DNA from 3 places in the Aminobacter sp. NyZ550 genome. Region 2 is predicted to be linked to each of the others. Evidence: predicted binding sites of a transcription regulator. Region 2 holds the regulator's gene; each other region holds the start of a gene.
What was found. The regulator PhoB, encoded in region 2, activates phosphate uptake and scavenging genes when phosphate is short. The targets are predictions, from matches to a motif close to TGTCATNNANCTGTCAT.

Region 1 (9,976 bases), 2.4 Mb from region 2:
TCGCTATTATGTGAGGAGTGCCGGATCGAGTCTAATAACATTGTCTCAGGCGACACCGGGAACGCAGGCAGCTGATCAATTGAGGAAACAGGTCGAGTCAGGTCTAAAGCTTCACTATGCTGTCCCTAGACGGAAGCGGCATTAGCCATCGTAGTTGTCAAGTATACAAGTGCCCTTGTGGGGAGGGCGTCGGCGAAGCCGACGGGTGGGGGGCCTTAGGGTGTTTCCGCGATTCGAAGAAAAGCGGAAACGTTCCAGTTGAGTGCGATCCTTACCGCCCCCACCCCGACGCTACGCGTCGACCCTCCCCACAGAGAGAGGGTAAGAAAACCTCAGAGCTTTTCGTCGAGCAGTTTCGACACGAAATCGAACAGGCCGGGCCGGCGGTCGCGGCGCAGGCGTTCCGCGGCGACGATGGCGCGGACTTCGGCGAAGGCGCGGTTGAGGTCTTCGTTGATCACGACATAGTCGTATTCGCCCCAGTGCTCGATCTCGTCGCGGGCGTTCTTCAGCCGCGTCTCGATCACCGCGTCCTGGTCCTCGGCGCGGCGCTTGAGGCGGGCCTTCAGCTCGCCCATCGACGGCGGCAGGATGAAGATCGAGACGATGTCGCCGCGCATCTTTTCCTTGAGCTGCTTGGCGCCCTGCCAGTCGATGTCGAACAGCATGTCGCGGCCCTGCGACATGGCAAGCTCGACCGGCTCGCGCGGGGTGGCGTAGAAATTGCCGTGGACCTCGGCCCATTCGAGCAGCGCGTCATTGTCGCGCAACAGCTCGAACTCGCGCTTCGAGGTGAAATGATAGTGGGCGCCGTCGATCTCGCTGCCGCGGCGCGGCCGGGTGGTGACGCTGACCGACAGCTTCAGTTCGGGATCGGTCTCGATCAGGTTGCGCGAGATTGTCGACTTGCCGGCGCCCGACGGCGACGACAGGACCAGCATCAAGCCGCGCCGCTTGATGACGATGGATGGGGTCTCGGCGCTCATGCGCTACTCCAGATTCTGAACTTGCTCGCGGAACTGATCGACCACGGCCTTCAGTTCCAGCCCGATGGCGGTCACTGCGGCGGCATTCGACTTCGAACACAGCGTATTCGATTCGCGGTTGAATTCCTGCGCCAGAAAATCGAGCTTGCGGCCGATGGCGCCGCCGCCGGCAAGCAGGATGCGTGCGGAGGCGACATGGGTCTTCAGCCGGTCGATCTCCTCGCGGATGTCGGCCTTGGTGGCGAGGAACGCCGCTTCCATGTTGAGCCGCGTCTCGTCGAGCGCGGGGGACGCCTCGAGCAGCAGCCGCACCTGTTCGGCCAGGCGCTGGCGGATCTGCGCCGGCTCGCGCGACGGATCCGCTTCGGCCTGCACCGTCAGCGTCTCGATGGTTGCGATGTGGTCCGACAAAAGCGCGCGCAGCGCCTCGCCCTCGGCCTTGCGCGCCTCGACGAGACCGGCGAGGCCCTTTTCCAGGCCATCCATGATCACCGCGTCGATCGCCGCCCGCTGCTCTTCCGTCTCGACGGCCTCGGGCATGTCGAACACGCCGCGCAGGGCAAGCAATCCGTCGGCGCTGGCGGGGGCCGCGCCATATTGCTGGACCAGGCGGGTGGCAAGCTCGGCCACGTCGCGCAGGAAATTTTCGTTGATGACCGGCTGCACCATAGCGCCGGCCGTGCGGCTGACGGTCAAGGTCGCCTGCACATTGCCGCGCGAAAAGCGCTTCTGGATCGCCTGCCTGACCGCCGGTTCGAGCCGCTCGAAGCCCTGCGGCAGGCGCAGGCGCACGTCGACGCTCTTGCCGTTGACCGACTTCACCTCCCAGGCGATCGCCGTTCCCTGGTGCTCGGCGGCCACGCGGGCGAAGCCTGTCATGCTTTGTAGAGTCATTTGGGTAGGGTCATCTGGGCAGGTTCATCTCAAGAGGTTCATCCGGGCAGCGCGTCCTGTCTTCCTGCAGCGTGCCCTGCGCGCGCCCCAGGCGGGGCAATGCAGGCCTGTTCCTACTTCTTGACGGCGTTGGTGGTGGCGGCGTCCTTCTTGGCCGGATCGGCCTCGTCAGCCGCCTTCTCGTCCTCGACGACCTTGCGCTGGAAGGCGCGCCAGCGGGCGACGTTTTCGTTGTGTTCGTCCAGCGTCTCGGCAAAGACGTGGCCGCCCGAACCGTCGGCGACGAAATAGAGATCCTTGGTCTTCGAAGGATTGGCCACCGCCTCCAGCGAGGCCTTGCCCGGATTGGCGATCGGCGTCGGCGGCAGGCCCTTGATGGTGTAGGTGTTGTAGGGCGTCGGCTTGTCGATGTCGGAGCGATAGATCGGCCGGTCGGCCGGTTTCCCCTTGCCGCCGAAGATGCCGTAGATGATCGTCGGATCGGACTGCAGCCGCATGCCCTTGTTGAGGCGGTTGATGAACACCGCCGCAACCCGCGAGCGCTCGTCGCCGCGCGCCGTTTCCTTCTCGACGATCGAGGCCAAAGTCACGAACTCGTTGATGTCGGCGAGCGGCAAATCGGGCGAGCGCCGGGCCCAGATTGTCTCGACCAGTTCCTTCTGGTCAGCCAGCATCTTGTTGACGATCTGCTGGCGCGTCAGGCCGCGGGTGAAGCGCTGCGTGTCGGCGGCAAGCGTGCCTTCGGCCGGCATCTCGGTCGGCATGTCGCCGCTCAGCGCTTCCTGCTCGGCAATGCGTTTCCACGCCTGCTCGACGGTCAGGCCCTCTGGAATCGTCAGCGAATACTGTACCGACTTGCCGCTTTTCAGCAGTTCCATGATGTCGTGCATCGAGGCGCCGGCTTGGATCTCGTATTCGCCTGCCTTGAGCGAGCCATCATTGCCATAGGCGCGCACGCCAATGCGGAAGATGCGGGCGTCGCTGATCAGGCCGCGCCGCTCGAGCTGGTCGGCGATGTCGGCGACGCCTGTCGAGGGCTTGACCAGGAAGGTCGCCGGCACCGTCGAAGGGCCCGCGCCGCCAAATTCCTGCTTGCCGAAATAGAGGGCGGCACCGCCGGCGAGGATCACCAGCACCGCCGTCGACATCATGAAATTCAGGAACACGACGACCTGGTTGCGCGAGGCGCGCGAACGCTTGGAGGGCGGCGGCGTGCCGGCTTCCGGCCGCAGCGCTTCCTGCGCGGTCTTTGGAACGATCGGATTGGCCGATATCGGATTGGCCGGTGCGGCGCGTGGTGCGCCCTCTCCCTGCCCTGGCGTATTGATGCTCATCTTGCCTCGCCTTTGCGTCGAATCCCCGCCGGGAGACTAGGCTTGAATGTGGCAAAAATCACGGCAAAGGGCCCTGAACGGGCCCCTTCCCACAACCTATCAGCCGTTGAAGCGCTGGAACACCAGCGAGGCGTTGGTGCCGCCGAAGCCGAAGGAGTTCGACAGGGCGACGTCGACCTGCCGCTTGCGCGGCGTGTTCGGCACCAGATCGATGGCCGTCTCGCGCTCCGGATTGTCGAGATTGATCGTCGCCGGCACGATGTTGTCGCGGATGGCAAGGATCGAGAAGATCGCTTCGGCCGCACCGGCAGCACCCAAGAGGTGGCCGATCGACGATTTGGTCGACGACATCGACACCTTGGAGGCGGCGTTGCCGACGAGACGCTCGACGGCGCCGAGTTCGATGGTATCGGCCATGGTCGAGGTGCCATGGGCGTTGATGTAGTCGATGTCGGCCGGCGTCAGATTGGCGCGCTTGAGGGCGGCACTCATGCAGCGGAAGGCGCCGTCGCCATCCTCGGCGGGTGCCGTGATGTGATGGGCATCGCCGGTCAGGCCGTAGCCGACCACTTCGGCGTAGATCTTCGCGCCGCGCGCCTTGGCATGTTCGAGCTCTTCGAGCACGACGACACCGGCCCCCTCGCCCATGACGAAGCCGTCACGGTCGCGGTCATAGGGGCGCGAAGCCTTTTCGGGATCGTCGTTGCGATCGGTGGAGAGCGCCTTGCAGGCGGCAAAGCCGGCCAGCGACAGGCGTGTCACCGGCGCTTCGGCGCCACCGGCCACCATCACGTCGGCATCGCCGAACATGATCAGGCGGGCGGCATCGCCAATGGCGTGCGCGCCGGTCGAGCAGGCGGTGACCACGGCATGGTTCGGGCCCTTGAGCCCGTGCCGGATCGACACCTGGCCGGAGACCAGATTGATGATCTGGCCCGGAATGAAGAAGGGGCTGATGCGGCGCGGGCCGCGCTCCTTGAGGATCAGGGCGTTTTCGGCGATGCCGTCAATGCCGCCGATGCCCGAGCCGATCATGACGCCGGTCGAATTCTGTTCGTCCGGCGTCTTTGGCGTCCAACCCGAATCCTTCAATGCCTCGTCGGCGGCCGCGATCCCGTACAGGATGAAGTCGCCGATCTTGCGCAGTTCCTTGGGTTCAAGGACCGCTTCGGGATTGAAGCTGTTGTTGGAGCCGTCGCCGCGAGGGATGACATTGGCGATCTTGCAGGCGAGGTCGTCGACCTCGAACTCCGTGATCCGACGGGCTGCGCTGCGGCCGGAAAGGAGCTCTTTCCAGCCGTGCTCGTAGCCCATGCCGAACGGTGAAAGCAGGCCAAGGCCTGTGACGACCACACGCCTCATCGCAGGCATCCCTGACAATTCGCGATCGCTCAGGCCGAAGCCTTGTCGATGTACTTCACGGCGTCGCCAACGGTGAGGATGGTCTCGGCCGCGTCATCGGGGATCTCGACGCCGAATTCTTCTTCGAAAGCCATGACGAGCTCGACCGTGTCGAGGCTGTCCGCGCCCAGATCGTCGATGAAGCTCGCAGCTTCCGTCACCTTGTCGGCGTCGACGCCAAGATGTTCGATGACGATCTTCTTGACGCGCTCTGCGGTGTCACTCATGTGGGCATCCTCAGTCTGGTGTTGTTAGGTCTTCGTTAGCGGGCGGATTGCCGCTAATCAAGCTGTAATCTACGCTTTCCCAAGCGCTCGGGCGGCGGTCGGGTTTCGTCCTGGCCACCTGATGGAGCGCGGCAATACACGAAAAATTCACCGCGTCCAAGGCAAAAGGGCCGGTTATCCCGGCCAATCGGCCAATCAGATCCCAATCAGATCCCAAATCAAATCATTGCCATGCCGCCATTGACGTGGATCGTCTGGCCGGTGACATAGGCCGCCTCGTCGGAGGCGAGATAGGCGACCGCCGAGGCAACTTCCTTACCGGTGCCCATGCGCTTTGCCGGGATCGCCGCCATGATCGCCTCTTTCTGCTTGTCGTTGAGCTTCTCGGTCATCGCCGATTCGATGAAGCCCGGGGCGACGCAGTTGACGGTGATGTTGCGGGTGGCGATCTCCTGGGCCAGCGACTTGGAGAAGCCGATCATGCCGGCCTTGGAGGCGCAGTAGTTGGTCTGGCCCGGATTGCCGGTGACGCCGACGACCGAGGTGATGTTGATGATGCGGCCATGGCGGCGGCGCATCATCGGATGCGTCAGCTCGCGCGTCAGGCGGAACATCGCCGTCAGGTTGATCTCGATGACCTGGTCCCAGTCGGCGTCCGACATGCGCACGAACAGGCCGTCCTTGGTGATGCCGGCATTGTTGACCAGGATGTCGACGCCTTCGAGCTCGGCCTCGGCCTTCTGGCCCAGCGCCTTGACCTCGTCGCGGTCGGCGAGATTGGCCGGGAACAGCTTGACCCGGTCGCCGAGTTCGCCGGCGAGCGCCTCGAGCTTTTCGATGCGGGTGCCGTGCAGGCCGACGATGGCGCCCTGGCTGTGCAGGATGCGGGCGATTTCTTCGCCGATGCCGCCGGATGCACCGGTGACGAGTGCCTTGCGGCCGGTCAGATCGAGCATGTTGCTACCTTCCTTGAAGAGCGCACCCTTCACACGGGTGGGGTCGTTTGAATCGTTCAGGCGAGCGCGGCAATCGCCGCCTCGACATCGGCCGGCGTGTTGACGGCTGACGTCGCGATCTCCTTGTTGATGCGGCGGGCGAGGCCCGACAGCACCTTGCCGGCGCCCACTTCATAAAGCGTGGTGACGCCGTTGTTGCCGAACCACTCGACGGTCTCGGCCCAGCGGACGCGACCGGTGACCTGTTCGACGAGGCGGGCGGCGATCTCTTCCGGATCGGTGATCGGCTGGACGGTGACATTGGCGACGACCGGAACGACCGGCACATTCTTCTGCACCCCGGCCAGCGCCTCGCGCATCTTCTCGGCAGCGGGTGCCATCAGCGCCGAATGGAAGGGGGCGGAGACCTGCAGCATCAGCGCGCGCTTGGCGCCCTTGGCGGTGCAAAGGGCCGCGGCGCGCTCGACCGCCGCCTTCTCGCCCGAAATGACCAGCTGGCCGCCGCCATTGTCATTGGCGATCTGGCAGACCGAACCCTGCGCTGCCTCGGCACAGGCGGCGTCGACGTCGCCCTGTTCGAGGCCGATGATCGCAGCCATCGCGCCCTGGCCAGCCGGCACCGCCGCCTGCATGGCGTTGCCGCGGATGCGCAGCAGGCGGGCTGCGTCGGCGACCGAGACGAAACCGGCGGCAGCAAGGGCCGAATATTCGCCGAGCGAGTGGCCGGCGACGTAGGACACCTTGTCCCTGAGCGACAGGCCGCGGGCTTCCAGCGCCCGGAACGCCGCCATCGACACCGCCATCAGCGCCGGCTGGGCGTTGGCGGTCAGGGTCAGCGTCTCCTCCGGCCCTTCCCAGATCAGCTTCGACAGCTTTTCACCGAGCGCGTCGTCGACTTCCTCGAAGACGCGGCGCGCCTCCGGAAAGGCATCGGCCAGTTCCTTGCCCATGCCGACGGCCTGGCTGCCCTGCCCCGGAAAAGTGAATGCAACGGCCATGTCGATCTCCTGGCTACTTGCCGCATCGGCCCGAACCGGAATCGGTTGTTTCGGGGCATGATGCGCAGACTTATCACGTCGGCGCGCCGTTGCACGTTGGGGAACAAGCCGCGCGCCATATCGTTGTGCCTCTGGCGCAATGGATACCGTCAAGTCAAGCCTTGAGGGCTTTGGCACCCCTTTGGGGCAAATAATCACAGAGAATTAATGCGAAAAACGTTTTGTTTGCCCCATCCTTCTCAATTTTGCCATATGCGCTAGGTTTTCGATGACAGTTTCGTGACGGTTGCGTGACGCCGCCGTCCAGCGTTCGAGGAAATTGAGTTGGCAAAGCTGTTCGCGACGGGCAAATCTGTCGCACATCAAGAGGAAAACGAGGCTGAAGCACTCAGCCGGCGTGCCTATGCACTGGGCGTTCTGCGCTCGGTGATGATCACGCTCGCCGTCTCGGCCGTGCTCGTCTTCGCCATCGAATTCGTCGCGCGCGGCTCCTTCACCGACACGCTCAATTTCTTCCAGCAGCCGTTCAAGCCGAGTTGGACGACTGTGGCGCTGTTTGCGCTTTTGATCATCGGTTTCGACGCCCTGCTCGGCCGGCCCTATAACGGCCTGCTGGTCGTGGCACCCGTGGCGCTGATGCTTGCCTTTGTCGGCCACCAGAAGTCGCTCTATCTCGGCGACCCGCTCTACCCGACCGATTTCCTCTATGTCAGGCAGATCGTCGAACTGATGCCGCTGCTCGTGCGCGAGCGGCCGCTTGCCGGCATCGGCATCGCGGTCGGCCTTGTCGCCGGCATCACCATGCTGGTGCTCGCCTGGCGCTACTGGCGCCGCCGCATGCCGGCGCTGTCGTTCTGGGCGCGCATGTCGCGCCTGGCGATCGCCCTTCCGGCGCTGGCCTTCTTCGTCTCGATCATGGACTACGCCACCTTCTCGTGGACGCGCGACCGCCTGCAGATCATCCCGATGATGTGGGACCAGAAGGAAAATTACGCCTCCAACGGCTTTGCCATCGCCTTTGCGCTCAACGTGCCGATGGCCAAGGTCAAGGCGCCGCAGGGCTATTCCGACAAGGCCATCGACGCCATCGCGGCCCCCGAACAGGCCGCTGCCGTGCTGCCCGAGGAAAAGCCCGACGTCATCATCGTGATGAGCGAATCTTTCTGGGATCCGTCACGCCTGCCCGGCGTCTCGATCACGCCCGACCCGATCCCGAACGTGCGCGCGTCGCAGTCCGGCCACGTCTTTTCGCCCGAATTCGGCGGCATGACCGCCAATGTCGAGTTCGAGGCGCTGACCGGCTTCTCCAATGCCTTCCTGCCGGCCGGCTCGATCCCCTACCAGCAATATGTCCGCGCGCCGGTGCCGTCGCTCGCCACCTTCTTCAAGAGCGAAGGCTACGACACCAAGGCCATCCATCCCTTCGGCGGCTGGTTCTGGAACCGCGCGCCGGTCTACAAGGCCTTCGGCTTCGACAAGTTCATGTCGGAAGAGAACCTGCCGCTGCTCGCCAAGCGCGGCCCGCTGGTCTCGGACGCGGCACTGACCGAAGAGATCATCCGCGAGGCCGACGCCACCGACCATCCCTTCTTCATGTTCGCGGTCTCGCTGCAGAGCCACGGCCCCTATGAGCCGAACCGCTACAGCGACACCAGCCACAAGGTCGACGCGCCGACGTCGCAGTGGACGCGCGATTCGATCCTGACCTATGCCGAGGGCGCCTCCGACGCCGACCGTGGCCTGAAGCGGCTGATGGACTGGGCCAGCAAGCGCGAGCGCCCGACCGTCATTGCCTTCTTCGGCGACCACCTGCCGCCGCTCGGCCCCGTCTATGTCGAGACCGGTTTCATGAAAGAGCCGGTCGCCAAGCGCAGGGCGCCGATCGACGAGATGCTGGTGCAGCACGAGACGCCTCTGGTGGTGTGGTCGAACCGCACCGGAACCGCGCGCGACATCGGCTCGATCAGCCCGGCCTTCCTGCCGCTGCATGTGCTCGAGACCGCCGGCATCAGCCACCCCTATTACACCGGCTTCCTCGGCGACCTGCATGACCGCTACCGCGTCGTCGACCGCAACATGCTGTTGCCGCGCCAGGGCGAGTCTGTGTTCGACTGGTCGCGCCAGAAGGAACTCGACCCGGCGATCCGCGATTTCCGCTGGCTGCAATATGACATGATGTTCGGCAAGCGCCGCGGCGCCAAGGGCTTCTTCCCCGAGACCGTCGACAAGGTCGTCGCCAACCGCACCCGTTCGCCGCTGTTCCTTCGGGACGAAGCCTTCGGCTGAGCATCGAAATCGGGCGCAAAAGCCCGACTTATCACCCTGGAAGCCTTCGGCGGAACATCGAAATCGGGCGAAAAAGCCCGATTTCTCAGGGAATCTCGGCCCTTCCCCTTGCCTTGGCCCGACTTAGCATGTAGACGCGCGCCATCTGCCGGTCCCAGCTGGGGGCTGAACGGAGGGCCGGAGGTTTTCTTGAAAGCCGCCGTGTGAAGCGAAAACGCTTCCGCCTCCCGTGTCTCCGCTCTCGACCGTCTCGTCGTGCACCTTTCTTCTCCCGAGGTGGCCAATGGCCCTCGAAGGATCAGGGAAGTCGCAGAGGCTCTAGCCGCCGGGACCGGAAGATGGAAACGAAGAAAGGCAAAAACTATGGCTCTTTATGAACATGTGTTTCTTGCCCGCCAGGACCTCTCGCAGCAGCAGGTCGATGCACTTGTCGAACACTACAAGGGCATCATCACTGCAGCTGGCGGATCGGTTGGCCGGGTCGAGAACTGGGGACTGAAGTCCCTCACCTACCGCATCAACAAGAACCGCAAGGCGTATTACACGCTGATGGACATCACCGCGCCGTCGGCTGCCGTCAAGGAAGTCGAGCGTCAGCAGGGCCTGTCCGAAGACGTCCTGCGCTTCATGACCGTCAAGGTCGAGGCGCATGAAGAAGGCGTCTCCGCCATGATGCAGAAGCGCGAAGAGCGCTCCGAGCGTGGCGAACGCGGTGGCTTCGGCGACCGTCCGCAGCGCAGCTTCGGCGATCGCGGCGACCGTGGTCCGCGCAGCTTCGGCGACCGCGATGGCGGTGGCGATCGTGGCCCGCGCCGTCCGCGCGAAGGTGTTGAAGGGGGTGCAGAATAATGGTCGACATCAACCAGATCCCGACCCGTCGTCCTTTCCACCGTC
Region 2 (9,976 bases):
CCTTCAGCGCCATGCACAGCAATCGTTACAGGGGTGACACGAAACTGTCATGCAACTGTAATAGAGGGGGGCTATTGGCTCACCGGGCGCCGAGGAAAGGCGTCATAAGAGATACTCCAACAGGAGCAGGCCCCAATGAAAAAAGCTCTTCTCACTGCGTCGGCTGCTGCCTTCGCGATCGCAGCCTCGGCAGGTTATGCCTCGGCCCGCGACCAGATCCAGGTCGTCGGCTCGTCGACGGTTTTCCCGTTCACCACTGCGGTCGCCGAGAAGCTCGGCCAGGGCGGCAAGTTCAAGACCCCGGTCGTCGAGTCGACCGGCACCGGCGGCGGCATGAAGCTGTTCTGCTCGGGCGTCGGTGAAAACACCCCCGACTTCACCAACGCTTCGCGCGCCATCAAGTCCGGCGAGATCGAAAGCTGCAAGGCAGCTGGCGTGACCCCTGTCGAGATCAAGGTTGGCTTCGATGGCATCGTCATCGCAAATGCCAAGTCGGGCGCTCAGGTCGACCTGACCAAGGAGCAGATCTTCAAGGCACTGGCCAAGAATGTTGCCATCGACGGCAAGGTCGTTGCCAACCCCTACATCAACTGGGCTGACATCGACGCATCGCTGCCGGCTACCAAGATCGAAGTGCTTGGCCCTCCGCCCACATCCGGCACGCGCGACGCGTTCGTCGAGCTGGTCATGCTCGAGGCCTGCCAGGACGAAGTCAAGGCCGCCAACGAGAAGGCCTGCGCGGAAGTTCGTGAAGACGGCGCTTACGTCGAAGCTGGCGAAAACGACAACCTGATCGTGCAGAAGCTCGAAGCCAATTCCAACGCTTTCGGCGTGTTCGGCTTCTCCTTCCTCGACCAGAACGCTGACAAGCTGCAGGGCCACAAGGTGGACGGCGTCGAGCCGACCTTCGAGAACATCGCATCCGGCGAGTACAAGGTGTCGCGTTCGCTGTTCGTGTACGCCAAGAAGGAACATGTCGGCGTGATCCCCGGCATGCAGGAATTCATCGCCGAATATACGTCCGAAGGCGCCTGGGGTCCTGAGGGCTACCTCGCCGACAAAGGCCTGATCCCGCTGCCGGACGCTGAGCGTGCTTCGGTTGCCGAAGCTGCAAAGGCTCTGAAGGGCCTGGGCTCGTAATCAGTCCCACCTGAGACCATCCCGGACGGCCGCTCCGTCCGGGATGTTTCTTTCTTCGCGGGTCCGGCCGAGGTCGGGGCACCCGAGTGCACCTACGAAAACAGCGGTCCAGGATATCACCGAATGGTCACCTATCTGGTCTTTGCGCTTGTCGCTCTTTTCATAGCTGCATATTGGCTTGGCCGCTCGCGATCGCTCGCGACGGTTGGTGGAGAAATTTCCAAGCTTCACTCCTTGCCCAGCACGCATGGCATGTTCCTGGCGCTGGTCAGCGCAGGGCCAGCCCTTGTTGCGCTCATCGTCTGGGGCATAGCCACGCCAGCCATTGAGGCCTCTATCGTCAAGAGCCGGTTTGTCGCAGAGCTGGCCACGCTCGGCAAGCCCGAGATAGAAGCGTTTACCCGCGATGCCCGTGCGATCGCTTTCGGCGGCGTCGTCGGTTTCACGGACGCCACCAAGGAAGCGGCCGCCGAAGCTTTCAAGTCGGTTCATGCGACGAGCAGCTGGTTGATCCTGGCGCTCTGTCTGGCTTTGGCCGCCGCAGGGCTCTATTTTGGCTACGCCAAGATCGCCCCGGCTTTCCGTTCGCGCCATATCGTCGAACGTATTCTCCGCGTTTTCCTGATCATGTGCGCCGCTGTCGCCATCCTGACGACGGTCGGCATCGTGATGTCGCTGATCTTCGAGTCGCTGCGCTTCTTCGCCCAGGTGCCGATCTACAAATTTCTGTTCGGCACACACTGGAGCCCGCAAAGCGCCTTCACCGGTGCCGGCAGCGGGGCCGGCGAGGTCAATCCCGACATCTTCGGTGCGGTGCCGCTGTTTGCCGGCACTCTGCTGATCACATTCATTGCGATGGTCGTCGCCGCACCAGTTGGCCTTATGGCGGCGATCTATCTGTCGGACTATGCATCTCATGGGGTCCGTGCCGTCGCCAAGCCGGTCCTTGAAATCCTTGCGGGCATCCCGACGGTGGTCTACGGCTTCTTCGCCGCACTGACTGTCGCCCCATTCTTCCGCGGCATCGGCGAGAGCCTGGGGCTCAGCGTTGCTTCCGAATCGGCGCTGGCGGCGGGCATCGTCATGGGCATCATGATCATTCCGTTCGTGTCCTCGCTTTCCGACGACGTCATTAATGCCGTGCCACAATCGCTTCGCGATGGGTCCGCTGGCCTTGGCGCAACCAAGTCTGAAACCATCCGCAGGGTGGTCCTCCCGGCTGCCTTGCCGGGCATTGTGTCGGCAATGCTGCTGGCAGTCAGCCGTGCCATTGGCGAAACCATGATCGTCGTCATGGCGGCAGGTCTTGCGGCAAACCTCACAATCAATCCGCTCGAAGCAGTGACCACCGTCACGGTGCAGATCGTGACGCTGCTCGTCGGAGATCAGGAATTCGACAGCGCCAAGACACTTGCCGCTTTTGCCTTGGGCCTGGTGCTGTTCTGTATCACGCTGACCCTCAACATCGTCGCGCTGCGCGTCGTCAAGAAGTATCGGGAACAGTATGACTGACACGACCTCATTTCCGGCCGTGGCTGCACGGCCGCGCAGTGTCCACACCGACGATGCGGCGAAGGCAAGGCTGAAGGCGCGTTACGCGGCAGAGCTGCGTTTCAAGTGGATAGGCGCTGGTGCGGTGGCGCTTGCGGGCCTGTTCCTGATCATCCTGCTTTCGACCATCGTCACACAGGCGTGGCCGGCACTGCGGATGAACTACATGACGCTGCCCATCGATCTTTCGGCGGCAAAGGTCGACCCGGCGAAGCCCGGTGAGGCGAACTACGACGCGCTTGTTCAGGACGCGCTCGCCGCCAAGGTTCCGGGAGCGACAAGCCGCCAGGACCGTCGGCTGGTGCGCGGCCTGGTGTCGACAGGGGCCGGTGTCATGCTGCGCCAATCGGTCGAAGCCGAGCCCTCCATGCTCGGCAAGACGGTGGACTATGCGGTGCCGGTCGACGATTTTGCAGATCTTTACCTGAAGGGCCTGCTCGCGGGTACCGGAAGCGTCCAGGCGCTTTCCGGTTCGGTGACGCCCTCGGCGGCCGCCGGCGATGTAGGTCTCACATTTTCCAGCGACGCAATCCTCGCTATGGCGCGTGATGCTGGCGCGACCGAAGAGAACGGCGTGCTGCGCCTGACGACGGGGGCCAAGTCGCTTCTGGTCGAAATGAATGGCGCAACGATCAAGCTCAGCGAAGTCGCGGCCGCGCCTGGAGGCGGCGCCGTCGCAAAGGGCCAGGCCATCGGCAAGCTCGATGCAACGACCCCTGCCGCCGACGGAGCTGCCAAGCTTCGCGTCATCGACATGCCGGAAAGCTCGCGCAAGATCGGCGACAAGGAAATCGTCTGGCTGGACGGGCTGAAGGCACAAGATCTTGTCGAGAGCCGTTTCAATTCGATCTTCTTCTTTACGGGCGCGAGCCGCGAGCCCGAACTCGCAGGCGTCTGGGGTGCGGTGGTGGGCTCGTTCCTGACCATGATCGTCACCTTGGCGATTTCCTTCCCTATCGGCGTTGCCGCTGCCCTCTATCTCGAGGAATTCGCGCCGAAGAACCGCTGGACCACGCTGATTGAAGTGAACATCAACAATCTGGCGGCGGTGCCCTCGATCGTCTTCGGTCTTCTCGGTCTTGCGGTGTTTCTCAACTGGTTCGGGCTGCCGCGTTCGGCGCCGTTGGTGGGCGGCATGGTGCTTGCGCTGATGACGCTGCCGATCATCATCATCGCCTCGCGCGCTTCGCTGCGGGCGGTCCCACCTTCGATCCGTGAGGCTGCCCTTGGCATTGGCGCATCCAAGGTCCAGACGGTGTTCCACCATGTCCTGCCGCTGGCGATGCCAGGGATCATGACCGGAACAATTCTCGGTATGGCCCATGCACTTGGTGAGACCGCGCCTCTCCTGATGATCGGCATGGTCGCCTTCATCGTCGACATCCCGGGCGGCTTCACCGACCCGGCCACCATCCTGCCCGTACAGATCTTCATGTGGGCGGATTTCCCCGAACCGGGCTTCCAGCAGAAGACGTCGGCAGCAATCCTGATCCTGCTCGCATTCCTCGTGTTGATGAATGCCATTGCCGTGATCCTGCGCAAGCGCTTCGAGCGGCGTTGGTAGACAAGGAACATCTTGCTATGAACATCATGACCGAAAAGACCCTCGAAGAGGTAGTGAGCTCCGAGATGAACAAGCCAAACGAAGCCATCAAAATGCGCGGTGACAAGGTCATCGTGCACTACGGCGAGAAGCAGGCGTTGTTCGGCGTCGATCTAAATATCCGGGAGCACCAGGTGACGGCGCTGATCGGCCCGTCGGGCTGCGGCAAGTCGACCTTCCTGCGCTGTCTCAACCGCATGAACGACACCATCGACAGCGCTCGCGTCGGCGGCAAGATCACGCTCGACAATGAAGACATCTACGATCCCAAGATCGATGTCGTCGAACTGCGTGCCCGCGTCGGCATGGTGTTCCAGAAGCCGAACCCGTTCCCGAAGTCGATCTACGAGAATGTCGCTTACGGCCCGAAGATTCATGGCTTGACGCGCAGCAAGGCCGAGCTCGACGCGGTTGTCGAGTCCAGCTTGAAGAAGGCGGCACTTTGGAACGAGGTCAAGGATCGTCTGACTGAGTCCGGCACCGGCCTGTCGGGCGGGCAGCAGCAGCGCCTGTGCATCGCGCGCGCCATCGCCGTTTCGCCCGAGGTGATCCTGATGGACGAGCCGTGTTCGGCGCTCGACCCTATCGCCACCGCCAAGGTCGAGGAGCTGATCGACGAACTGCGCGAGAACTACACGATCGTCATCGTCACGCACTCGATGCAGCAGGCGGCGCGCGTGTCGCAGCGCACGGCGATGTTCCACCTCGGCTATCTCGTCGAGGAAGGCCCGACCGACAAGATGTTCACCAACCCCGACGACAAGCGGACGCAGGACTACATCACCGGCCGCTTCGGCTGAGTGGGTTTCGTCGCGGCACACGATACGAGGAAGAAATCATGGGCGAACATACAGTCCGGTCCTTCGACGAAGAACTTCAGCACGTCGACCAGCTCATCCGCGACATGGGCGATCTTTCCGGCGCAATGGTGGCCGGCGCCATCCGCGCGCTTCTCACGTCCGACCAGGCACTGGCGCAAAACGTCGTTGCCGACGATACGATCATGGACGCCAAGCAGCGCGATCTCGACAATTCGGCGATCACGCTGATCGCCAAGCGCCAGCCGATGGCGCAGGATTTGCGCGCCGTGGTCGGTGCCATCCGCATGGCGGGTGACCTCGAGCGCATCGGCGACCTCGCCAAGAACATTGCCAAGCGGGTCGGCGCCGTCGGCCAGTCGCCGACCCCGCGCAATCTCTCGCATTCGATCGATGCGATGGCGCAGCTGGTGCTTGGCCAGGTTCGCGGCGTCGTCGATCTCTATGTCGCGCGTCAGGCCGAGGGCCTGAAGGATCTGCGCGCCGACGACCAGAAGATCGACATCCAGTACACCGCCGTGTTCCGCGAACTCCTGACCTACATGATGGAAGATCCGCGCAACATCACGGCCTGCACGCATCTGCTGTTCTGCGCCAAGAACCTCGAGCGCATCGGCGACCATGTCACCAACATCGCCGAGAACGCCTATTTCGTCGTGACGGGTACGCAGCTGCCGCTGAACCGGCCCAAGGTCGACGAGACCACGACGACGGTTCCGGCCTGAGCATTTCCGCAACCGCATGCGTTTGGCGCGGGGGCGCTGCATAGGTTAAATCAGCGCATGGTCCAGAAGCGGCCATGCGCAAGGACAAGGTATAGCCAATGATCGCTCCCAAGGTCATGGTCGTCGAAGACGAAGAGCCGCTGGGCGTGCTGCTTCGCTACAATCTCGAATCCGAAGGCTATCAGGTCGAGGTCGTCACGCGTGGCGACGAGGCCGAGATCCGGCTCCAGGAAAACGTGCCCGACCTGCTGGTGCTCGACTGGATGGTGCCGGCGCTGTCGGGTATCGAACTGTGCCGCCGGCTCAGGATGCGTCCCGACACCGAACGCCTGCCGATCATCATGCTGACGGCGCGGGGCGAGGAAAGCGACAGGGTGCGTGGCCTTTCGACCGGTGCCGACGATTATCTGGTCAAGCCGTTCTCGACGCCGGAATTCATGGCGCGCGTCAAGGCGCTGCTGCGCCGGGCCAAACCCGAGGTGTTGTCCTCGGTGCTCAAGGTCGGCGACATCATGCTCGACCGCGAGTCGCACCGCGTCTACCGCAAGAAGAGCGAGATCAAGCTCGGGCCGACCGAATTCCGCTTGCTCGAATTCATGATGCGGCACCCGGGCCGCGTGTTCTCGCGCAGCCAGTTGCTCGACAATGTCTGGGGCGAGACGATCTATATCGATGAGCGCACCGTTGACGTGCATGTCGGGCGCCTGCGCAAGGCGGTCAACAACGGCCGCATGCCTGACGTGATCCGGACCATCCGCGGTGCCGGCTACGCCATCCGCGAGGACTGAGCCGCTTCGGGCTCTTTTCCGCTCAGCTAGGCGACGTCGGCACCGGCACGGCGTGGAGCCGTGCCTGCGGCAATGATCTCCTGATCAACGGCAAGCAGCGCGCGCATCATCGCGCCCTCGCGTTTGAGTGGAACCTCGTTGGGTTCGGTGTCGAAGGAGATCGCCTTCGAGTGCAGCCCGCCCGCCGTCTTGGCGATGGCCGCGCGCACATGTGGCTCCATGATGTCGAAGGCGGTTGCGCCGACGCCGACGAAGGCGAGGGGGGCGGGGTCGAACAGCGCAAACATCGAGCCGAGACCAAAGCCGATGGCTTCGCCGGCCTTGCGGAAGGCCTCGCGTTCGGGGCCATCATGGTCACGTGCCGCATCGGCCACGGCCCTGATGTCGTCGTCGGACAGGTCGGCCAGCGGCTCGGCATTTTCGTCGCCAACCCTTGCGTTGCGCCAGATGGCGTAGTTGCCGGCATAGGCCTCGATGCAGCCGCGGCGGCCGCAGCGACAAAGCGCGCCGTCCGGGCGATGGATCATGTGGCCGAACTCGGCACCCGACGACTGCGTGCCGGTGAACAGCTCGCCCTTGATGACGAGGCCCATGCCGATGCCGTGCGAGAGCAGGATGGCGATGAAGTCGTCGCGATAACGCATCGGATCTCGCCAGCGGAGGGCCTCGGCGATCATGTTGCAGTCGTTCTCGACCGAAACAGGTACGCCGAACTCCTGCTCCAGCCGGTCGGCGAAGGGGATGTCGTCGTAGCGGGTGATCGGAGACCACAACAGCTTGCGCGAGGCGGCGTCGGTGATGCCCTGGACGGCGATGGCGATGCGTAGAACGGCGCCGCCCGAAGTGCCGGCCCTGTCGATCAGGCGCCGGACCATTCCGACGCATTCGTCGACCAGCGCCTCGGCAGGCATCTGCTGCGTGACAAGCCGCCGGGTCTCTTCGGTCACGGTGTTGCCGGCATAGTCGATGATGGCGGCGGACAGGCTGTTGAGCGAGAGCACGACCGCAACGACAGACGCAGCGTCGGCATCGAGCATCAACCCGACCTGCGGCCGCCCCCGTTTCATGGAGACGGGTTCGCTGAACTTGGCCTCGGCAAGGATGCCTTCTGATATGAGATCGGAGGAAATAGTCGAGATCGTCGAATGGCTGAGGCCGGTGGTGGCGGCGATTTCGGTGCGCGATGGCTGGCTGGCTCGGCGAACCGCGGATATAACCATGGCGCGGTTGCGCCGTCTCAGATCGTCGTGACGTATGCCGACCGACATGTGCTCGTCTTCCTCCCGGCGAAGCGCTGCCCTTCTTAAGCGGCAGTCCCTTACGCGCCAAGTGATTGTGACAGAGCCAGCGCCAAATGTCTCTATTTATTTCGGGCTCCGAAAAAAATAAGGAGCGCTCGCGAAACCATGTTGACAGTGGCCGGGCATTGAGTCAGTATTTTTTCGAGGCTCGAAAAAAAGAGCTTCTCCAAGGGCTATCGCGAAGTAGGCGCGCCCATTGGGCGCAGGGAGGAAATAATGAAAAAGTTTACCACCGCCATCCTGGCGGGCGTTGCCATGACTCTGTCGCTTACGGCAGTGACTTCGGCAAAGGACAAGGTCATCGGCGTCTCCTGGTCGAACTTCCAGGAAGAGCGCTGGAAGACCGACGAAGCCGCCATGAAGGCCGCCATCGAGGCCGCCGGCGACAAGTACATCTCGGCTGACGCGCAGTCGTCGCCGGCCAAGCAGCTGACCGACGTCGAAAGCCTGATCTCGCAGGGCGCCAACGCCCTGATCATCCTCGCTCAGGACGCCTCGGCCATCGGACCGGCTGTCGACAAGGCCGTCGCCGAAGGCATTCCTGTTGTCGGCTACGACCGCCTGATCGAGAACAAGGACGCCTTCTACCTGACCTTCGACAACAAGGAAGTCGGCCGCATGCAGGCCAAGGGCGTGTTCGCCGCCAAGCCTGAAGGCAACTACGTCTTCATCAAGGGCAGCGGTGCAGATCCGAACGCCGACTTCCTGTTCGCCGGGCAGATGGAAGTGCTCAAGGAGGCCGTCGACGCCGGCAAGATCAAGAATGTCGGCGAGGCCTATACCGATGGCTGGCTGCCGGCCAATGCCCAGAAGAACATGGAACAGTTCCTGACCGCCAACGACAACAAGATCGACGCGGTCGTGGCTTCGAACGACGGCACCGCCGGCGGCGCGATCGCAGCGCTTCAGGCACAGGGCCTTGCCGGCTCGGTGCCGGTGTCGGGCCAGGACGGCGACCATGCCGCGCTGAACCGCATCGCGCTCGGCACTCAGACCGTCTCGGTGTGGAAGGACGCGCGCGAGCTCGGCAAGAACGCCGCCGAAATCGCCTCGCAGCTCGCCGATGGCAAGAAGATGGAAGAGATCGCCAACGTCACCAAGTTCAAGACGCCTGGCGGCCTCGAGCTGAACTCGGTCTTCCTGACGCCTGTTCCGATCACCAAGGACAACCTCAACGTCGTCATCGACGCCGGCTGGGTTGGCAAGGACGTGGTCTGCCAGGGCGTGGCGGCCGGTTCGGTCGCAGCCTGCAACTGAGATCGGTTCGATCCGGTCGGTCAAACGCCGCGGCTTGCCCGCGGCGTTTTTCAAAAGCGCCCGCTTCATGACATGGCGGATTGACCCTATCATGCGCACACCGGCTGCCGCTTAGACGGCTATCCGGTCGGGAGGTAACAATGACAGACACGACAACCAACGCGCCGGCAGACCGAGCGCGAACGACCGAACTCAGCCCGGTCGGACGTTTTCTCAAGGCAACCGAGATCGATACGCGCATGCTCGGCATGGTCGGTGCGCTGCTCCTGATCTGGGTCGGGCTGCAGGTGATTTCGAGCTTGCGCCTTGGCGTCAACCCGTTCGAATTCGACAGCCGCACCTTCCTAACCGCTCGCAATCTGTGGAACCTGTCGGTGCAAGCGTCTGCCGTGGCGATTATGGCGACCGGCATGGTGCTGGTTATCGTCATGCGCAATATCGACCTGTCGGTCGGGTCGGCCGAAGGCCTGATCGGCATGGTGATGGGCTTTGCCCAGGTGCATTTCCTGGTCAAAGCCGTCGGTCTCGAACTTGGTAATCCGTGGATCTGGGCGTTGGCACTTGCCATTGGTATTGCGCTTGGTCTGATGATAGGCGCGCTGCAAGGTTTCGTCATCGCCTACATGGAGGTTCCTGCCTTCATCGTGACGCTGGGCGGATTGCTGATCTGGCGCGGGGCGGCCTGGTGGGTCACGTCAGGCCAGACGATCGCGCCGCTCGATGCCACCTTCCAGCTCATGGGTGGTGGTCCGCAGGGCGCCATCGGAGCGACGTGGAGTTGGATCGTCGGCCT
Region 3 (9,976 bases), 690 kb from region 2:
GTTCGACCAGCCCTGCGCTCTGTGCGGGGCCGAGCAGGTCTATCTCGACGAAGTCATTCTCGATGACAAGGGCGGGCACATGTTCGTCTGTTCCGACACCGACCATTGCGAGACGCGCCAGGCCTGCGGCCATCGCGGCCACCTCTCGCCCGATATGCTGGAGCCTGCCCAATGACCGACGAACCGCTTCTGCGCGTTACGGCGCTGTCCAAATATTATGGCTCGCGCATCGGCTGCGAAGACATCTCGTTCGATCTATGGCCCGGCGAAGTGCTGGCCATCGTCGGTGAATCAGGCTCCGGCAAGACCACCTTGCTCAACTGCCTGTCGACCCGGCTGTTGCCGACCTCTGGTACCGCCAGCTACCGCATGCGCGACGGCCAGTGGCGCGACCTCTACCGCATGAGCGAGGCCGAGCGCCGCTTCCTGATGCGCACCGACTGGGGTTTTGTTCACCAGAACCCGGCCGACGGGCTGCGCATGACGGTGTCGGCCGGCGCCAATGTCGGCGAACGGCTGATGGCCATCGGTGACCGCCACTATGGCAACATCCGCGCGACCGCAGTCGACTGGCTCGGCCGCGTCGAGATCGACGAGGAGCGCATCGACGACGAACCCCGCGCTTTCTCGGGCGGCATGCGCCAGCGCCTGCAGATCGCCCGCAACCTCGTTACCGGCCCGCGGCTGGTGTTCATGGACGAACCGACCGGCGGCCTCGACGTTTCGGTGCAGGCGCGCCTGCTCGATCTGTTGCGCGGACTGGTCACCGACCTCGGCCTCGCGGCCATCGTGGTCACGCATGACCTCGCCGTCGCACGGCTGCTGTCGCAGCGCATGATGGTGATGAAGGACGGCCATGTCGTCGAAGCCGGCCTCACCGACCGTGTGCTCGATGATCCGCGCGCGCCCTACACCCAGCTCCTCGTCTCCTCCATCCTGCAGGTCTGAGCATGGTCCCGAAAAGTGGTTCCCGGTTTTCGGGCAAGATCATGCTCATCAAGGAAAGATTCTGACATGGCCACTCCCCTCATCGTCTCGGAGGTCTCCAAGGCCTTCACCATGCATCTGCGTGGCGGCATCCGCCTGCCGGTGGTCGCCAATGTCTCGTTCTCGGTCAGGGCTGGCGAATGCGCCGTGCTCGGTGGCCCCTCTGGCGCCGGCAAGAGCTCGATCCTGAAGATGGTCTACGGCAACTACGGCGTCGACCAGGGCCAGATCATCGTCGATCACCATGGCCAGCTTGTCGATCTTGCCACTGCCAATCCGCGCACCGTGCTTTCGGTGCGCCGCGACACCATCGGCTATGTCAGCCAGTTCCTGCGCACCGTTCCGCGCGTCTCGGCGCTCGACGTCGTCGCCGAGCCGCTGGTCGCCCGCGGCACCGAACGCTCCGAGGCTCATGCCCGCGCCTCGGAACTGCTCGGCCGGCTGAACCTGCCTGAACGTCTGTGGAGCCTGCCGCCCGCCACCTTCTCCGGCGGCGAGCAGCAGCGCGTCAACATCGCCCGTGGCTTCATCACCGACCATCCGGTGCTCCTGCTCGACGAGCCGACGGCATCGCTCGACGCCACCAACCGCGAGGTGGTGATCGGACTGATTGAGGAGAAGAAGCTGAAGGGTGTGGCCCTGCTCGGCATCTTCCACGACGCCGACGTGCGCGAGGCGGTCGCCGACCGCATCATCGACGTCACCACATTTGCCGCCGGAAAGGTCGCAGCATGAGCCGCAAGCTGTCCGAACAGCCCTGGATCCACCCATCGGCCGAGGTGACGCAGTCGACGCTCGGCCGCTGGACCGAAGTCTCCGAGCGCACCCGCATCAGCGAAAGTTCGCTCGGCGACTACTCCTACGTCATGCAGGACTGCAGCCTGTGGTGCACGACGGTCGGCAAATTCTCCAACATCGCAGCAAGCGTGCGCTGCAACGCCACGAACCATCCGACCTGGCGGCCGACGTTGCATCACTTCACCTACCGCGCCTCGGACTACTGGGAAGATGCCAGCCACGAGACCGAGTTCTTCGAATGGCGCCGGTCGAACGCGGTGACCATCGGCCACGACACCTGGCTCGGCCACGGCTCGACGGTGCTGCCGGGCGTTACCGTCGGCGACGGTGCGGCGGTCGGCTCGGGCGCTGTCGTCACCAAGGATGTCGCGCCCTACACCATTGTCGCCGGCGTGCCCGCCAAGCCGCTGCGCGAGCGCTTCGACCGCACGACAGCGGATCGCTTCCAGGCGCTGGCTTGGTGGGACTGGGACCACGCCAGGCTGCGCGTTGCCCTCGACGATTTCCGCAACCTCTCGGCGGAAGAGTTCCTGGAAAAGCACGGCGGCTGAGCAGCCCTCACCCCGCCAGGAAAAACTGGATCGCGATCATGTTGACTAGGTCGACGAAAAACGCCGACACCAGCGGCAGGATGACGAAGGCGTTCGGTGACGGGCCATAGTGCCTGGTCACCGCCGTCATCGACGCAATGGCGGTGGGCGTGGCACCGAGAGACAGGCCGGTAAAGCCGGCGCTCAGCACGGCCGCCTGGTAGTCCCTGCCCAACAGCGGGAACAGCACGACCAGAATGAAGGACACCGCGAGCAGCGCCTGCAAGGCAACGACGGCCAACAGCGGGCCGGCAACCCCGGCAAGTGTCCAGAGCTGCATGCTCATCAGCGACATGGCCAGGAAAGCCGAGAGCGAATAGTCGGAGATCAGCGACATTGCCGGCGAGCGCGCCGGCCAGGCCATGCGTGGAAACAGATAGGGGACCGTGTTCGACAGGACGACGCCCATGATCAGGCAAGGCACGAACAGCGGCAGCTTGACGCCCATCGATGTGACCGGCCCGTGGAGCGCATAGCCAAGCACCACGGCAACATTGACCAAAAGCAGCGCCTGCATGAAGTTCGATTTGTCGATCGGTGCAGCCTCTGCCTGGGCGACGGCCACTTGGTTGTCGGAGCCGGTACTGCCTGTTTTCAGCTTGCCGCGCTCGACGAGGAATTTTGCCACCGGCCCACCGAGAACACTGGCGACGATCAATCCGAGCGTGGCAGCAGCCGTGCCGACTTCCAGGGCCGTGGGAAAGCCGTGCTCGGCCGCGATCGCCGGCGCCCAGGCAATCGTGGTGCCATGGCCGCCGACAAAGGCGATCGACCCCATGATGACACCAGCGGCGGAAGGCAGGCCGAACAGCCAGGCGCCGAGCGTGCCGACGCCGTTCTGCAGGAAGACGAACAGCACCGTTAGCACGCACAGCACGATCAACGCCCGCCCGCCGACAAGAAGGTCCGCCAGCCGCGCATTCACGCCGACGGTGGCAAAAAAGATGACCAGCAGCCTGTCGCGCGTGGTCATCTCGAAGACGATCTCCGTGCCCGACAGCTCGTAGAACGCCCACGCCGCCGCGGCCGCCAGAAACCCGCCGGTGACCGGCTCGGGAATGTTGTAGTTGCGCAGGAACGCTACATGGCGATTGAGCAGCACCCCGACGAAATAGACGATGATGCCGAGTGTGAGCGTCAGGAAATCGGGCGAAACGAGAACATTGTCGGCCATGGCCATCCGAGCTTCGCGTGGGCACCCTGACGAAAGTGCCGGATCGGACCATCCCGATCTCCCCTGGCTCTCAACCTTGCCCAGAATAATTACGGGAGCAATCGGAATTTCGACGCAACCGATGAGGCCGCTACCCTAAACCAAAACGCCCGCGGCCAGCCCTGATAGGGAAGGCCGCGGGCGTTGCAATCAGTCTGAAAAGACTCAGGCTTCCTGGATCGCCGAGAGCTGCCAGTCGCCGCCGTTGTGGCGCACGAAGGTCCACAGCTCGGTCGTCTCGGTCGGCTCGTTTTCGTCGCCGTCCACCACTTCGCCCGTCGTGCGGTTGCGCGTCACGTCGATCGACGAATAATTCATCGCCGCGGTGGCGTAGTCGCGGTCGCCTTCGTTCCAGCTTTCGGCAATGTCGGCCTGCAGGAGCTGGACGTTGGTGACATCGTTGCGGACGCCGTTCTGAGCGTTGTCGGCCAGCTCTTCCGAGAGGTATGACACCATCTCCGGCGTTACCAGGCGACGCAGCGCCTTGTGGTCTTCGCGGCCGAACGCTTCCTGTACCTCGGCCAGCAGGCGCTGGAAGGTATCGAGATCTTCGCCCGACACGGTGATGTCCTTGCTGGCAGGCTGCTGCGGTGTAGCGTCAGCGCGGCTGCCGCCAATGCTCGGAATGCTGAACGAGCGGCTGCCGCCGTTGGCCCTGCCGGTTTCATTAGCCGGTGCGGCGTCGCGATAGTTGAAGTTGCCGCCGGCACCGGCGCCGGCCATCGCCGGACCGGTGGCCTGGCGCGAACGGAAGAAGCGCAGGGCGAGCCAGATGGCGCCGCCGATCAGCAGCAGTTGCATCAGCATGCCGAACATACCGGCGAGGCCGCCAAAGCCTTGGCCCATCATCATGCCGAGCAGGCCACCCATCAGCAGGCCGCCGATCATCGCGCCGCCGAAGCCGCCCATGAAGCCGGGGCGCTGCGGTGCAGTCGCGCCAGGACGGGCTGCACTGGTGGCGGCCGGGTTGGTTGCCTGACCGGTGTTGGGCGTCATCGAACGCTCGACCGGCGCGGTCGGCTGCGGCGCGGTGCGGGTCGGCGGCGCCGACTGGAAGGTACGCGTACCCCTGCTGCCGAAGCTGCCGCCGCGCCGCGCATCGGCGTGGTCGACGGCAATCATGGAGAAGGCGAGGAACAGGCCCGCGAAAAGCGTGGCGAAGCGGGTCGTTCGGGACAATTTCATCAGCGGATCCTCAAAGTGTCGTCCGCCCTCATATAATGACTAACAACTGTAGTGTCAGGGTTTGCAGGCCAAGTTTTGGCAGATTCTTGCCGAAATTCGGCAAAACATTGATTCGTCATGCTTTTTCCAGGATTTCCGCAAGTGGACCTTATGTCCGATCGGCAGCTGCGGCCGTCAGCGGGCTGCGCTTGAGTACAATGCTGACAGCCAGCTGCCTGGTTTTCGTACTACTCCTTGTGATTTCCCTTTCGAGGCGAGCCCGCCTCGGGCACACCTTCGAGACAAAGCCAATCGTGCTTGCTGTTCGGCCAGTGGAGCACGACCGGCGCCGGGAACCCCTGATCCTCCAGGCAGCCAACCGAGACCGACAGCGCCGCCGTCAACGCTTCCGCCCGCATGAAGACGACCGATCCACAGGTGGTGCAGAATGTCTGCTCCAGCCATTGTCCCGACGCGCCGGCTCGCCGCCACGACCTGGTCTCGCCTTCCTGGCTAACGACGGCGGAATCCGCATAGATGGCGCGGTAGGAGAATGCCGTCCCGGTGCATCTCTGGCACTCGGTGCAACTGCAGGCATAGACTCGTCTCGGCTCCCCGGCGAGGACGAGTTTCACGCTGCGACACGAACAGGTGGCGGTGCGTTTCGTCTCCCCGTCATGCATGCGGGTAGTCCTGGTCGAACAAAGTTCGGACGATGGACGAGCCCATACGGCCCGTGCCGAGCACGCAGACATCTGTTTTCACGATTTTTCTCCGAAATATGAAGCCCCCTTGCGACGAGGGGCTGGTTTACGTTTGGCGCGCGCTCGGACCAAACATATGTACCGTCACTGCATTGAGAAGTACGCACCTTGAAGTAAGCCGTTGATATCATGACAGGAGCTGGAGGATGAGGCACAAGGAACCGGACAGCTGCGGTCTTGCCGCAGCCATGCAGGCCATCGGCGGCAAGTGGAAAACCGCGCTGCTGTGGCAACTGCACCTGCGGCCCCATCGCTTTGCCGAACTGCGCCGGTTGCTGCCGGGCATCAGCGAGAAGGTGCTGACGCAACAACTGCGGCAGATGGAGACCGACGGGCTGATCAGCCGGCATGCTTATGAAGAGGTGCCGCCGCGCGTCGAATATTCGATCACGCCGCTGGGCTTGAGCCTGAACGATGCCGTGACAGCAATGTCGGCATGGGGCAAGCAGCACGAGAACTGGAAAGACCGGCAACAGGCGGCCTGACACAGGCAGAGATCACAGCGGGCCATCGCGGTTCGCGAAAGCCGATTTCAGAAACGGGACTCCAAAAACAGCGATATTTGCCCTCAAAAGCCGTGTTTTTCGCGCGTCGGCCTGTGCATCGTAACAAAACTGACATGGTCCCGACATTGCAGCTTCACGTCCCGGGTCTAGGCCCATCGCAGACAAGGGCGAAAAGGCCCGACGGGACAGGGAAGCCAAGATGCTCGAAATCCGCAACGTGACGCGCCGCTTCGGCAAGAATGTCGCCGTCAACGGCGTCAACCTCAAGATCCAGCCGGGCCAGATGGTCGGCATCATCGGCCGCTCCGGCGCCGGCAAGTCGACCCTGCTCAAGACCATCAACCGCCTGATCGACCCGAGCCAGGGCTCGATCGTCTTCGAGGGCACCGAAGTGTCGACGCTGCGCGGTCCCGCACTGCGCCGCTGGCAGCGCGACTGCGCCATGATCTTCCAGCAGTTCAACCTGGTGCCACGCCTCGACGTGCTGACCAACGTCCTGCTCGGTCGCCTCAACCACCGTTCGACCGTGCTCAACCTGCTTTCGATCTTCTCGCGTGAGGAGCGCATCCGGGCGATCGCAGCCCTCGAGCGCCTCGATATCGCCCGCACCGCCCTGCAGCCGGCCGGAACCCTGTCGGGTGGCCAGCAGCAGCGCGTCGCCATTGCGCGTGCCCTGATGCAGGAACCGAAGCTGATCCTCGCCGACGAGCCGATCGCCTCGCTCGACCCGCTCAACGCCAAGGTGGTGATGGACGCGCTGCGCGACATCAACCTGCGCGACGGCATCACCGTCATCACCAACCTGCACACGCTCGACACCGCCCGCACCTACTGCAACCGCATCATCGGCATGCAGGGCGGCGCGGTGGTGTTCGACGGCGCGCCCGAAGACCTCACCATCGAGGCCGTGCGCCTCGTCTACGGTGCCGACGCCGACGGCTCTGAAATTTCTGAAGCCATCACCTCGACCAGCATCCGCCCGGTCAAGGTCAGGGCTCCCGTATCCGCCGCACCTCTGGAACCGGCTTACGCCCCGGTCTGAGCCTGCTCGCGTTCGTCTCGCCCGCGTCAAGGGCCCGCAATCATCAACCGCAATGACCCGGCAAGGTGCTGGGCCAAACTGGAGATCTGTGATGTTCAAGAAAGCACTCCTGGGTGCCGCTTCGCTCGCCGTGCTGGCGATCGGTTCGGCCAATGCCGCCGACCTCAAGGAATTCCGCATCGGCCTGATCGGCGGCGAAAACGAAGCCGACCGCCTGCGCAACTTCCAGTGCCTCGTCGACCAGCTGCCCAAGGCCATCGGCGTCGAGAAGGTGTCGCTGTTCCCGGCCGCCGACTATGACGGCACCATCCAGGGCCTGCTCGGCGGCACGCTCGACTACGCCGAGCTCGGCGCTTCGGGCTACGCCAAGATCTACCTTCAGAACAAGGACGCGGTCGAGCCTATCCTGACCACCGTCCAGACCGACGGCGCCACCGGCTACTACACCATCATGGTCGCCAAGAAGGATTCGGGCATCACCAAGCTCGAGGACCTCAAGGGCAAGAAACTAGGCTACGCCGATGCAGACTCGACCTCGGGCTACCTGATCCCCGTCACCGCGCTGCCAAAGGATCTCGGCGGCGTCGCCGTGAAGGATTACTTCGCCGAGACAGGCTTCGGCGGCGGTCATGAAAACCTCGTCCTTGAAGTGCTCAAGGGCACCTTCGACGCCGGCACGACCTTCGGTTCGGGCGTCGGCGAATTCAACGATGGCTATACGTCCGGCAATCTCCGCAAGATGGTCGACAAGGGCATCCTCGACATGGACGACCTGGTCGAAGTCTGGAAGTCGCCGCTGATCCCGAACGGACCGATCGTCGTGCGCACCTCGCTCGACGCCGACATCAAGAGCAAGTTCAAGGACTACATGGTCAAGCTGCCGGAGACCGATCCGGCTTGCTTCGCGGCCATCCAGGGCGGCGACTTCAAGGGCTTCACCGAAGTCACCCCTGAATTCTACCAGCCTGTGATCGACGCCCGCAAGGCGCAGATCGGCAGCTAAGCCTCGAAAGCAACACGGACGCGCCGCGCAGCAACCGCGGCGCGTCCCGTTTTATCCGGCATCGGACGGAAACCTCATGACAATGCCCCTCTCGGAAGCCGGCCTCGCGGTCGAGCAGCACTGGCGCGAACTCGCCAGCCGCCGCCGCCTCTATACGGCTGGCGGTCTGTTCTTCCTCTTCATCGCGCTGTCCGGATCGCTCTGGTTCGCCAATGACAGCAATGCCGGCAAGTTTTTCGATCGGCTGCCGCATTTCTTCGACTTCGTCGACCAGATGATCCCGCGCGACGTCTTCGATATCTGGCGCGCCATGTTCGACCTGCCCTCGCCCTATGCCGACGGCAGCCTGAAATTCGACTATCCCGAAGGTCGGATGTATCTGTTCGGATCGTTCTACCTGCCCGAATACGTCTACAAGATGCTGGAGACGATCAATATCGCGCTCGTTTCGACGCTGATCGGTTTCGCCTTCGGCTTCCTGCTCTGTTTCCTGGCGGCATCCAACCTCGTCACCCAGCGCTGGCTGCGCTTTTTCGTCCGCCGCTTCCTCGAAATCCTGCGCGCCTTCCCCGAGATCGTCATCGCCGGTTTCTTCCTCGCCGTGCTCTCCATGGGCGCCATCCCGGCGATCATCGCGGTGTCGCTGCACACCATCGGCGCGCTCGGAAAGATGTTCTTCGAGGTCGTCGAGAACGCCGACATGAAGGCCGACGAAGGCCTGCGCGCTGTCGGCGGCAACTGGCCCGAGCGTGTCTGGTTTGGCATCGTGCCGCAAGTGATGCCGAACTTCCTGAGCTACGCGCTGCTGCGCCTCGAGATCAATGTCCGCGCCTCGACCATCATCGGCGCTGTCGGCGGTGGCGGTATCGGCGAGGTGCTCCGCCTGTCGATCAGCCGCAACCACGAAGCCAAGACCATCGCCATCATCATCCTCCTGTTTTGCACCATCGTCGCGGTCGACCAGTTCTCTGCCTGGCTGCGCAAGAAACTGGTCGGCGAACAGGCCTTCGCCTTCGGCCGCGGGGACTAAGTTCATGACCACCCTTTCCCTTACCCAGATGCAGGCGATCTCCGAGCGCCATCCCGACGTTTTCGCCGGCTCCTGGCGCAAGGCCCTGACCGGCTGGGCCGTTGGTCTGGGCCTTGTCGCCTATCTCGCCTTCGCCTGGTGGTTCTTCGCCGTCGGTGCCGTGCTTGCCGGCGGCAACTGGGGCATCGCCGGCACCTACCTCGCCGACTGGGTTTCCTACGAGGTGCGGCCGCAGATCGACTTCAAGGACGACCGCCTCGACATCAGCTACCCCCGGTTTTCGGCCTACCGCGCCGACCGGCATCCGCAGTGGCTGAGCTTCGAGCGGCCATCGGCAACTGCTTCGACCGCTTCGGCCAACAAGGCGTCGGCCAGCCGCGTGACCGTCGAGATCGACGGCAGCGACCGCATCGAGGTCACCCCGACCAGTGTCGTCGTGACAAACGGCGGCGAGACGCTTGATATCGCCATCGTACCGGCAAAGAGCATCACTGTTACAGGCGAACTTCCGTCCTGGGCGACCCAGAAAAAGCCGGGCGAAAAGATCACCGTCGATTTCGGATTTGCCGGCAGTGCTCAGATCGACGCCGACGACGTCAACGTCCGTCATCGCTTCTTCGGCTGGGAAAACTTCTTCTTCGACGGCCATTCGCCCTATTGGGGCAAGTCGACCGGTGAGATCGTGTCGCTGGTCTTGTCAGGCGAACGTATCGACCCGAAGACTTCGAACGCAGCACTTGCCTGGAACAATATTGTCAACAACTCGGAATGGCAGCATGGCGACGTCTGGCTCAAGCTCGCCCAGACCATCGTCATGGCCTTCGTCGGCACGTTGTTCGCCAGCCTGCTCGCCTTCCCGCTGGCATTCCTTGCAGCGCG

Region 1: a site for PhoB is predicted at 7,065-7,081, ahead of N7E70_RS22570 (LTA synthase family protein). Genes of this name have one in related genera too.
Region 3: a site for PhoB is predicted at 6,121-6,137, ahead of phnC (phosphonate ABC transporter ATP-binding protein). Genes of this name have one in related genera too.

Annotation. Positions count from the first base shown of each region.
Region 1 covers NZ_CP114190.1:4,528,469-4,538,444, forward strand. The annotation lists gene gmk (guanylate kinase) at 333-986, opposite strand; gene N7E70_RS22540 (YicC/YloC family endoribonuclease) at 990-1,880, opposite strand; gene mltG (endolytic transglycosylase MltG) at 1,994-3,214, opposite strand; gene fabF (beta-ketoacyl-ACP synthase II) at 3,314-4,576, opposite strand; gene N7E70_RS22555 (acyl carrier protein) at 4,606-4,842, opposite strand; gene fabG (3-oxoacyl-[acyl-carrier-protein] reductase) at 5,061-5,798, opposite strand; gene fabD (ACP S-malonyltransferase) at 5,855-6,796, opposite strand; gene N7E70_RS22570 (LTA synthase family protein) at 7,226-9,082, shown strand; gene rpsF (30S ribosomal protein S6) at 9,446-9,931, shown strand; gene rpsR (30S ribosomal protein S18) at 9,931-9,976, shown strand, end outside.
Region 2 covers NZ_CP114190.1:1,468,882-1,478,857, forward strand. The annotation lists gene N7E70_RS07330 (substrate-binding domain-containing protein) at 136-1,140, shown strand; gene pstC (phosphate ABC transporter permease subunit PstC) at 1,264-2,652, shown strand; gene pstA (phosphate ABC transporter permease PstA) at 2,645-4,255, shown strand; gene pstB (phosphate ABC transporter ATP-binding protein PstB) at 4,273-5,094, shown strand; gene phoU (phosphate signaling complex protein PhoU) at 5,133-5,837, shown strand; gene phoB (phosphate regulon transcriptional regulator PhoB) at 5,936-6,625, shown strand; gene N7E70_RS07360 (ROK family protein) at 6,652-7,893, opposite strand; gene xylF (D-xylose ABC transporter substrate-binding protein) at 8,143-9,183, shown strand; gene N7E70_RS07370 (sugar ABC transporter permease) at 9,324-9,976, shown strand, end outside.
Region 3 covers NZ_CP114190.1:2,162,428-2,172,403, reverse strand. The annotation lists gene N7E70_RS10710 (alpha-D-ribose 1-methylphosphonate 5-phosphate C-P-lyase PhnJ) at 1-175, shown strand, start outside; gene phnK (phosphonate C-P lyase system protein PhnK) at 172-948, shown strand; gene phnL (phosphonate C-P lyase system protein PhnL) at 1,015-1,722, shown strand; gene N7E70_RS10695 (DapH/DapD/GlmU-related protein) at 1,719-2,336, shown strand; gene gltS (sodium/glutamate symporter) at 2,344-3,549, opposite strand; gene N7E70_RS10685 (Tim44 domain-containing protein) at 3,754-4,773, opposite strand; gene N7E70_RS10680 (GFA family protein) at 5,001-5,435, opposite strand; gene N7E70_RS10675 (winged helix-turn-helix transcriptional regulator) at 5,663-6,001, shown strand; gene phnC (phosphonate ABC transporter ATP-binding protein) at 6,222-7,064, shown strand; gene phnD (phosphonate ABC transporter substrate-binding protein) at 7,156-8,067, shown strand; gene phnE (phosphonate ABC transporter, permease protein PhnE) at 8,144-9,097, shown strand; gene phnE (phosphonate ABC transporter, permease protein PhnE) at 9,102-9,976, shown strand, end outside.